2 linked regions of the Paracoccus pantotrophus genome follow. Each later gene encodes a partner of the first gene's protein in a complex. Links are inferred from orthologs where the notes say so. Each region holds a gene or a part of one and is shown on either strand. Other genes may lie near its edges.

Region 1 (3,243 bases):
GGAGATCAAGGCGGTGCATTTCAACGCCGCCGAGCCCTATACCTATGCCTCGGGGCTGAAGGGGCCGACCTATATCGACTGCCGCAAGCTGATCAGCTTTCCGCGCATCCGCGCGACGCTGATGGATTTCCTGGCGGCGACGGTGCTGCGCGAGGCGGGCTTCGCCGCCTTCGACAACGTCGCCGGCGGCGAGACGGCGGGCATCCCCTTCGCCGCCTGGGTGGCCGAGCGGCTGGAACTGCCGATGACCTATGTGCGCAAGAAGCCCAAGGGCTACGGCCGCAACGCCCGCATCGAGGGCGCCATGACCGAGGGCCAGCGCGTGCTGCTGGTCGAGGATCTGACCACCGACGGCGGCTCGAAGCTGAGCTTCGTCGACGCGATCCGCGAGACCGGCGCCACCTGCGGCCATACGGCGGTCATCTTCTATTACGGCATCTTCCCGGAAACCACGCAGCGCCTGGCCGACCATGGCGTCCGGCTGCACCATCTCTGCACCTGGTGGGACGTGCTGGCCGAGGCCAAGGCGCAGGGCTTCTACGACCAGGCAACGCTCGCCGAGGTCGAAAGCTTCCTGACCGATCCCCGCGCCTGGCAGGCCGCGCATCCCTGATCCGGCGCCAGACGCGCAACCACGGCGCCTCTCGGCACGGCCGCATGGGTATTTGATGAACGAAGAAGACGGGCGCGGCGCTCCATTCTTCTCTGTTGCCCAAATACCCATGCCGCCCTGGCCACCGGCGCGAGGGGCGGCATTCCGTCCACAGCTTATCCACAGCATATCCCGATGGACCGCGGGGCGCATAAGGTGGATAACGGCTCCCAGCCGAGTCGAAGGTCGGAGACCATGGGATGAGCGAGTTGCGCGCCGTCGAAATCAGGAAGCCCGGCGAGATCGCCGAGGCCGCCGCCGCCCAGGCGGTGCCCTTCTCGATCGAGGCCGAGCAGCAATTGCTGGGCGCGCTGCTGACCAATAACGAGGTCTACGACCACGTCTCGCGCATCATCCAGGCCGGGCATTTCTACGACCCGGTCCACCGCCGCATCTACGAGATCTGCGCCGAGCGCATCGCCAGGAACGCCCTGGCGAGCCCGGTCACGATCAAGGCCTTCATGGAGCATGACGCCGGCCTGAAGGAACTGGGCGGCCCGGCCTATCTGGCGCGGCTGGCCGGGGCGGCGATCTCGTCCCATGCCGCGCGCGATTATGCGCAGATGATCCGCGAATTCGCCCTGCGCCGCGAGCTGATCGGGCTGGGGCAGGACATCGCCGCGCGTGCCGCCACCGTCACGGTCAGCGATTCCGCCGAGGAGCAGATCAAGGAGGCCGAGCAGGTTCTCTACAAGCTGGGCGAGCAGGGCGTGGCCGAGCGCGGCTTCCAGAGCTTCCTGGCCGCCGTCACCGGGGCGCTGAACGCCGCCAATGCCGCCTTCAGCCGCGGCGGCGGGCTGTCGGGCATCTCGACCGGGCTGGTCGACCTGGACGGCAAGATGGGCGGGCTGAACCGCTCGGACCTGATCATCCTGGCCGGGCGGCCCTCGATGGGCAAGACCTCGCTGGCCACCAACATCGCCTTCAACGTCGCCAAGGCGCATCGCCTGGGCGAGCTGCCCGACGGCACGCATGGCACGGTGGCGGGCGGCGTCGTCGGCTTCTTCAGCCTCGAGATGTCGGCCGAGCAGCTGGCCGCGCGCATCCTCTCGGAGGCCGCCGAGGTGCCCAGCGAGGCGATCCGCCGCGGCGACATGACCGAGGACGAGTTCCGCCGCTTCGTCAAGGCCGCCCACGACCTGCAGAACTGCCCGCTTTACATCGACGACACGCCCGCCCTGCCGATCAACCAGCTGGCGGCGCGGGCCCGCAAGCTCAAGCGCACCATGGGGCTGGACCTGCTGATCGTGGACTATCTGCAGCTGCTGCGCGCCGCCTCGGCCAAGGACAGCCGCGTGAACGAAGTCAGCGAGATCACCCAGGGCCTCAAGGCCGTCGCCAAGGAGCTGGACATCCCGGTCATCGCGCTCTCGCAGCTGTCGCGCCAGGTCGAGAGCCGCGAGGACAAGCGCCCGCAGCTGTCCGACCTGCGCGAATCCGGCTCGATCGAGCAGGATGCCGACATCGTCATGTTCGTCTTCCGCGAGGAATATTACCGCGAGCGCGAAAAGCCCGCCGACCACGACCTCGACAAGATGGCCACCTGGCAGCAGGTCATGGAATCCTGCCACGGCAAGGCCGAGGTCATCATCGGCAAGCAGCGCCACGGCCCGATCGGCACGGTCGAGCTGTCCTTCGAGGGCCGCTTCACCCGCTTCGGCAACCTGGAAAAGCATCGCAGCTGGGATCGCGCTGAATGAACCTGCCGGTGCCCTTCGTCACCATCGGCCTGCTGATCCTGTCGAACCTGTTCATGACCGTCGCCTGGTACGGGCATCTGAAATTCAAGGCCGCGCCGCTTCTGCTGGTGATCCTGGTCAGCTGGGGCATCGCCTTCTTCGAATATGTGCTGCAGGTGCCGGCGAACCGCAGCGGCTACGGCCATTTCAACGCCGCGCAGCTCAAGACCATCCAGGAGGTGATCAGCCTGTCGGTCTTCGTGCTGTTCTCCTGGGCCTGGCTGGGCGAGCGGCTGACCTGGAACGTGGCGGCGGGCTTTGCCTGCATCTGCCTGGGCGCCTTCCTGATCTTCCACGATTTCGGCAGTTCTGCGCATTGACGCGAAACAGAGCCCTGTAAACAGGCGATTGCCTTTGCCCGCCGACCGGGCAAAGGTGCGGGCATGAGCAGCGCGACCCCCTCCCTTCCCCGCCGGCCAAGCATTCTGACCCTGGTTTCGATCTCGGCCGCCGGGGCGCTTTCCATGAACATCTTCCTGCCCTCGCTGCCGGCCATGGCGCGGGATTTCGGCGTGGAATACGGCTTCATGCAGCTTTCCGTCTCGGCCTTCCTGGGGGTCAGCGCGGTGCTGCAACTGCTTTGCGGCCCGATCAGCGACCGCTATGGCCGCCGGCCGGTGGTGCTGGGCTCGTTTGCGATCTTCCTGCTGGCGACCGTGGGGGCGCTGCTGGCCAGGGATGCCGCCTGGTTCATGGTCTTCCGCCTGATCCAGGCCGTCGCCACCACCGGCTTCGTCATCAGCCGCGCCGTGGTGCGCGACATCGTGCCGGCCGAGCAGGCGGCCAGCATGATCGGCTATGTCACCATGGGCATGTCGCTGGTGCCGATGATCGCGCCGACGCTGGGGGGCG
Region 2 (3,197 bases), 760 kb from region 1 along the record:
CGACAGCAATTCGACCGAGCCCATCTCGCGCAGATACATGCGCACCGGGTCGTCGGTGCGGTCCAGCTTTTCCGTCTCGGCGGTGGCGACCGTCAGCTCACGCGAGCCCGAGCCGGTGGTGGTCAGCTCGCCGCCCGTTTCGGCCTCCTCGGCCTCCTCGTCGTTCTCGACCACGCGGATGTCCATTTCGGACAGCATGGACATGACGTCCTCGATCTGGTCGGAACTGACCTGTTCGGGCGGCAGGACGGCATTGAGCTGGTCATAGGTGATGAAGCCGCGTTCGCGCCCTTCGGCGATCATGCGCTTGACCGCGGCCTGCGACATGTCCAGCGAAGGATCGTCATCCTTGGCCTCGGGCTTCTGGTCTTCGTCGTTGGCTGCCATGCTGGCTCCCTTGAAGCGGTGATTCGCGAATCGGCGAATCGGGATCGGCTATCGGCCGGTTCTAGCGCGAATCGCAGGCGATTCAAAGCCTGCGAGCCGGCCTCGGCCGGGGTGATTCGGCGCAGGTGATTCGCGCGCCTTTCAGCGGCGCGGCTTGCGCCAGATCTCGTTCTTCAGCGCCGCATCGAGGATGGCCCGATAGGCGTCGCTGTCCTCGCCCAGGTCCGACAGGTCGGCCAGCGAGGGGTGGTCGGCCTGCTGGCGGGCACGGGCGGATTGCGCCATGCGCCAGGTCAGGCCCTCGTCCGCGAGCCCCTCGATCTCGGCCTCGGCACGGGCGATTTCCTCGCGCGCGGCACGGCGGGCCTCGATCCGGTCCAGGGCATTGGCAAGGATGCCGGCGGCGGCATCGCGGTCATGCGGGCGCAGGATCGCCGGGGCCGCCCTCACATGGGGGTCGGCCATGATGCTTTCAAGGGCGCGCTGCCCGGCCTGGGATTGCGTCCCCGACAAGAGATCGTGGACCAGCGCCGCGCGGTCCGCATCCTGCGGCTCCAGCCGTTCCAGCCGCGATTCGACCGGGGCGATCAGGCCGGGATGGGTGGCGCAGATCGCCAGCACCATGGCCTCGACCAGCGCCTCGGCCTGCTGCCCGTCCATGTCGGGCGAGGAAAGCCGCGAGGCCCGTGTCGGTGCCGTCGGCGCGACCGGCTGGAAGCGGGCGCCGCGCCCCCCTTGCCACTCGCGGCCCTGCCATTCGCGGGCGGGACGCGCGGGCGCGGGGGCATCGGCGCGGCGGCGGTTGCCGAACAGCTCCCATTTCAGGTTGCGCAGCACGGCGTGGTAATGGTCGCGGGTGTCCTTGTCGGGGATCTTGGCCACCGCCTCGGCAAGGGCCTTGTCCAGCGCCGCGCGGCGCTCGGGGCTGTCGAAGACCCGCCCCTCGGTCTCGCGCCGCCACAGCAGGTCGACCAGCGGCCGCGCCTCGTCCAGCACGGCGCCCATCGCCCCTGCCCCGCGGGCGCGGATCAGGTCGTCCGGGTCCAGCCCCTGCGGCAGGAAGGCAAAGCGCAGCGCCTGCCCCGGCCCGGTCATCGGCAGCGCCAGGTCGATCAGCCGCATCGCCGCGCGCAGGCCCGCCTCGTCGCCATCGAGCGCGATCACCGGCTCGGGCGAGATGCGCCACATCAGCCGCAGCTGGTCCTCGGTGATCGCGGTGCCCAGCGGCGCCACGGCGCCCTCGAAACCCGCCCGGACCAGGGCGATCACGTCCATGTAGCCCTCGGCCACCACCAGCGGCCTGCCCTTGGCCACCGCCGCCCGCGCCGGGCCGATATTGTAGAGGTTGCGGCCCTTGTCGAAGAGCGGCGTCTCGGGGCTGTTGAGGTATTTCGCCCGCGCGTTCGGGTCCATCGCCCGGCCGCCGAAGGCGATGCAGCGCCCGCGCCCGTCGCGGATCGGAAAGGTGATGCGGCCACGGAAGCGGTCGAAGGGCGCACCGCCCTCGTCGGGCTTGGCCGCCAGCCCGGCCTCGACGATCAGAGCCTCGGCGATGCCCTTGGCACGCAAGGCGTTGAACAGGCCCTGCCGCTGGTCGGGGGCGAAACCGATGCCAAAGGCTTCGCAGGCGGCCTCGTCCAGCCCGCGCCGGGCCAGATAGGCCCGCGCCGCCTCGGCCGGGCCCATGCCCAGCTGCATGCGGAACCAGCGCACCGCCTGCTCCATCACCTCGACCAGTTCGGTGCGGCGGTCGGCGCGCTGCACCTGACGCGGGTCGCGCTCGGGCATCGGCAGGCCGGCCTCGGCGGCCAGCAGCTCGACCGCCTCGATGAAGCCCAGCCCCTCGGCCTCGCGCAGGAAGGTCAGCGCGTCGCCCTTGGCGTGGCAGCCGAAGCAGTAATAGAAGCCTTTCTGGTCGTCGACATGGAAGGAGGCGGTCTTTTCGCCGTGAAAGGGACAGGGCGCCCACCAGTCGCCCTTGGCCTGATTCGAGCGGCGCAGATCCCAGACCACCTTGCGCCCGATGACGCGTGACAAAGGCACGCGGGCGCGGATCTCGTCAAGGAATTGCGGCGGAAGGCTCATGCCGCCTTATATCGGATCACGCCGGCCGGTTGCAAAGGGTCATGCACCGACCGCGCCGCGCACCAGTTCGCGATAGACCGCGACCACCCGCTCCTGGTCCAGCCGCCCGCCCTCGCGGTACCAGTTGGTGACGCCGGTCAGCATGGCGATCAGCGCCATGGTGGCCAGCCGGGTATCGGGCACGGCCATGGTGCCCTCGGCCTCGCCGGCGATCAGGATCGCCTCCAGCGCATCCTCGTAGCGACGGCGCAGGGCCGCGATTTCGGCACGGTTTTCCGGCGTCAGGTTGCGCAGCTCCATATAGGACAGGAACACCGCCTCGGGGCGCTCCAGGCTGGTCTGGATGTGAAAGCGCAGGAACGCCTCCAGCCGGTCGAGCGCCGGCCGGGCCGGATCGTCGCGCCAGGCGGCCAGCAACTCCTCCATATGCACCCGCAGCAGGTCGGCCAGGAGCGCCTGCTTGTCGGCGGTATAGCTGTAAAGCGTGCCGACCTGCACGCCGACCTCGGCCGCGATCTGGCGCATCGAGACGGCGGCATAGCCGTGGCGCGCAAACAGCCTGCGCGCGGCGTCGCGGACCAGCGGTCCGGTGATCTCTGCCCTTGAGCCCTGGGTTCTTGCCATGTCGTCTTCTAGGCGGCGAGCCGCGGCAAGGTAAAGAGCGCATCTTGCCCCCGCCGCCCCGCCGGGCCTATGGTCCGGCGCATGAAGACATGGGGGAACGG

Evidence for each region. Proteins that work in one complex are often made in the same cells at the same time.
Region 2: the proteins of ESD82_RS00355 (region 1) and dnaG are in contact, whole or in part, in a crystal structure (PDB 2R6A), measured with the Geobacillus stearothermophilus proteins. The link is inferred for Paracoccus pantotrophus from one-to-one orthologs. Residues at the interface, in WP_033016901.1 of Geobacillus stearothermophilus: Ser13, Glu15, Ala16, Gln18, Glu91, Leu92, Asp94, Ala95, Val96, Pro97, Thr98, Ala99, Ala100, Asn101, Tyr104, Tyr105, Ile108; in WP_049624496.1 of Geobacillus stearothermophilus: Lys456, Leu457, Leu458, Pro459, Ala460, Asn463, Ala464, Leu467, Leu535, Leu536, Ile537, Ala538, Gln544, Glu545, Asp548, Tyr549, His552.

The regions. Positions count from the first base shown.
Region 1 is NZ_CP044423.1:68,443-71,685, reverse strand. Bases 201-3,102 are described here. They hold ESD82_RS00355 (replicative DNA helicase), read left to right. Parts: upstream 201-852; coding sequence 853-2,352; downstream 2,353-3,102. Other genes in these bases: ESD82_RS00345 (multidrug effflux MFS transporter), read left to right, coding at 2,775-3,102; ESD82_RS00350 (DMT family protein), read left to right, coding at 2,349-2,711; ESD82_RS00360 (orotate phosphoribosyltransferase), read left to right, coding at 201-613. Also shown: more of ESD82_RS00360, read left to right, coding at 1-200; more of ESD82_RS00345, read left to right, coding at 3,103-3,243. UniProt on the Escherichia coli protein: The main replicative DNA helicase, it participates in initiation and elongation during chromosome replication. Travels ahead of the DNA replisome, separating dsDNA into templates for DNA synthesis.
Region 2 is NZ_CP044423.1:826,173-829,369, reverse strand. The notes cover bases 1-2,973. They hold dnaG (DNA primase), read right to left. Parts: upstream 2,473-2,973; coding sequence 529-2,472; downstream 1-528. Other genes in these bases: ESD82_RS03990 (TetR/AcrR family transcriptional regulator), read right to left, coding at 2,512-2,973; rpoD (RNA polymerase sigma factor RpoD), read right to left, coding at 1-387. Also shown: more of ESD82_RS03990, read right to left, coding at 2,974-3,096; ESD82_RS03985 (hypothetical protein), read left to right, coding at 3,178-3,197. UniProt on the Escherichia coli protein: RNA polymerase that catalyzes the synthesis of short RNA molecules used as primers for DNA polymerase during DNA replication.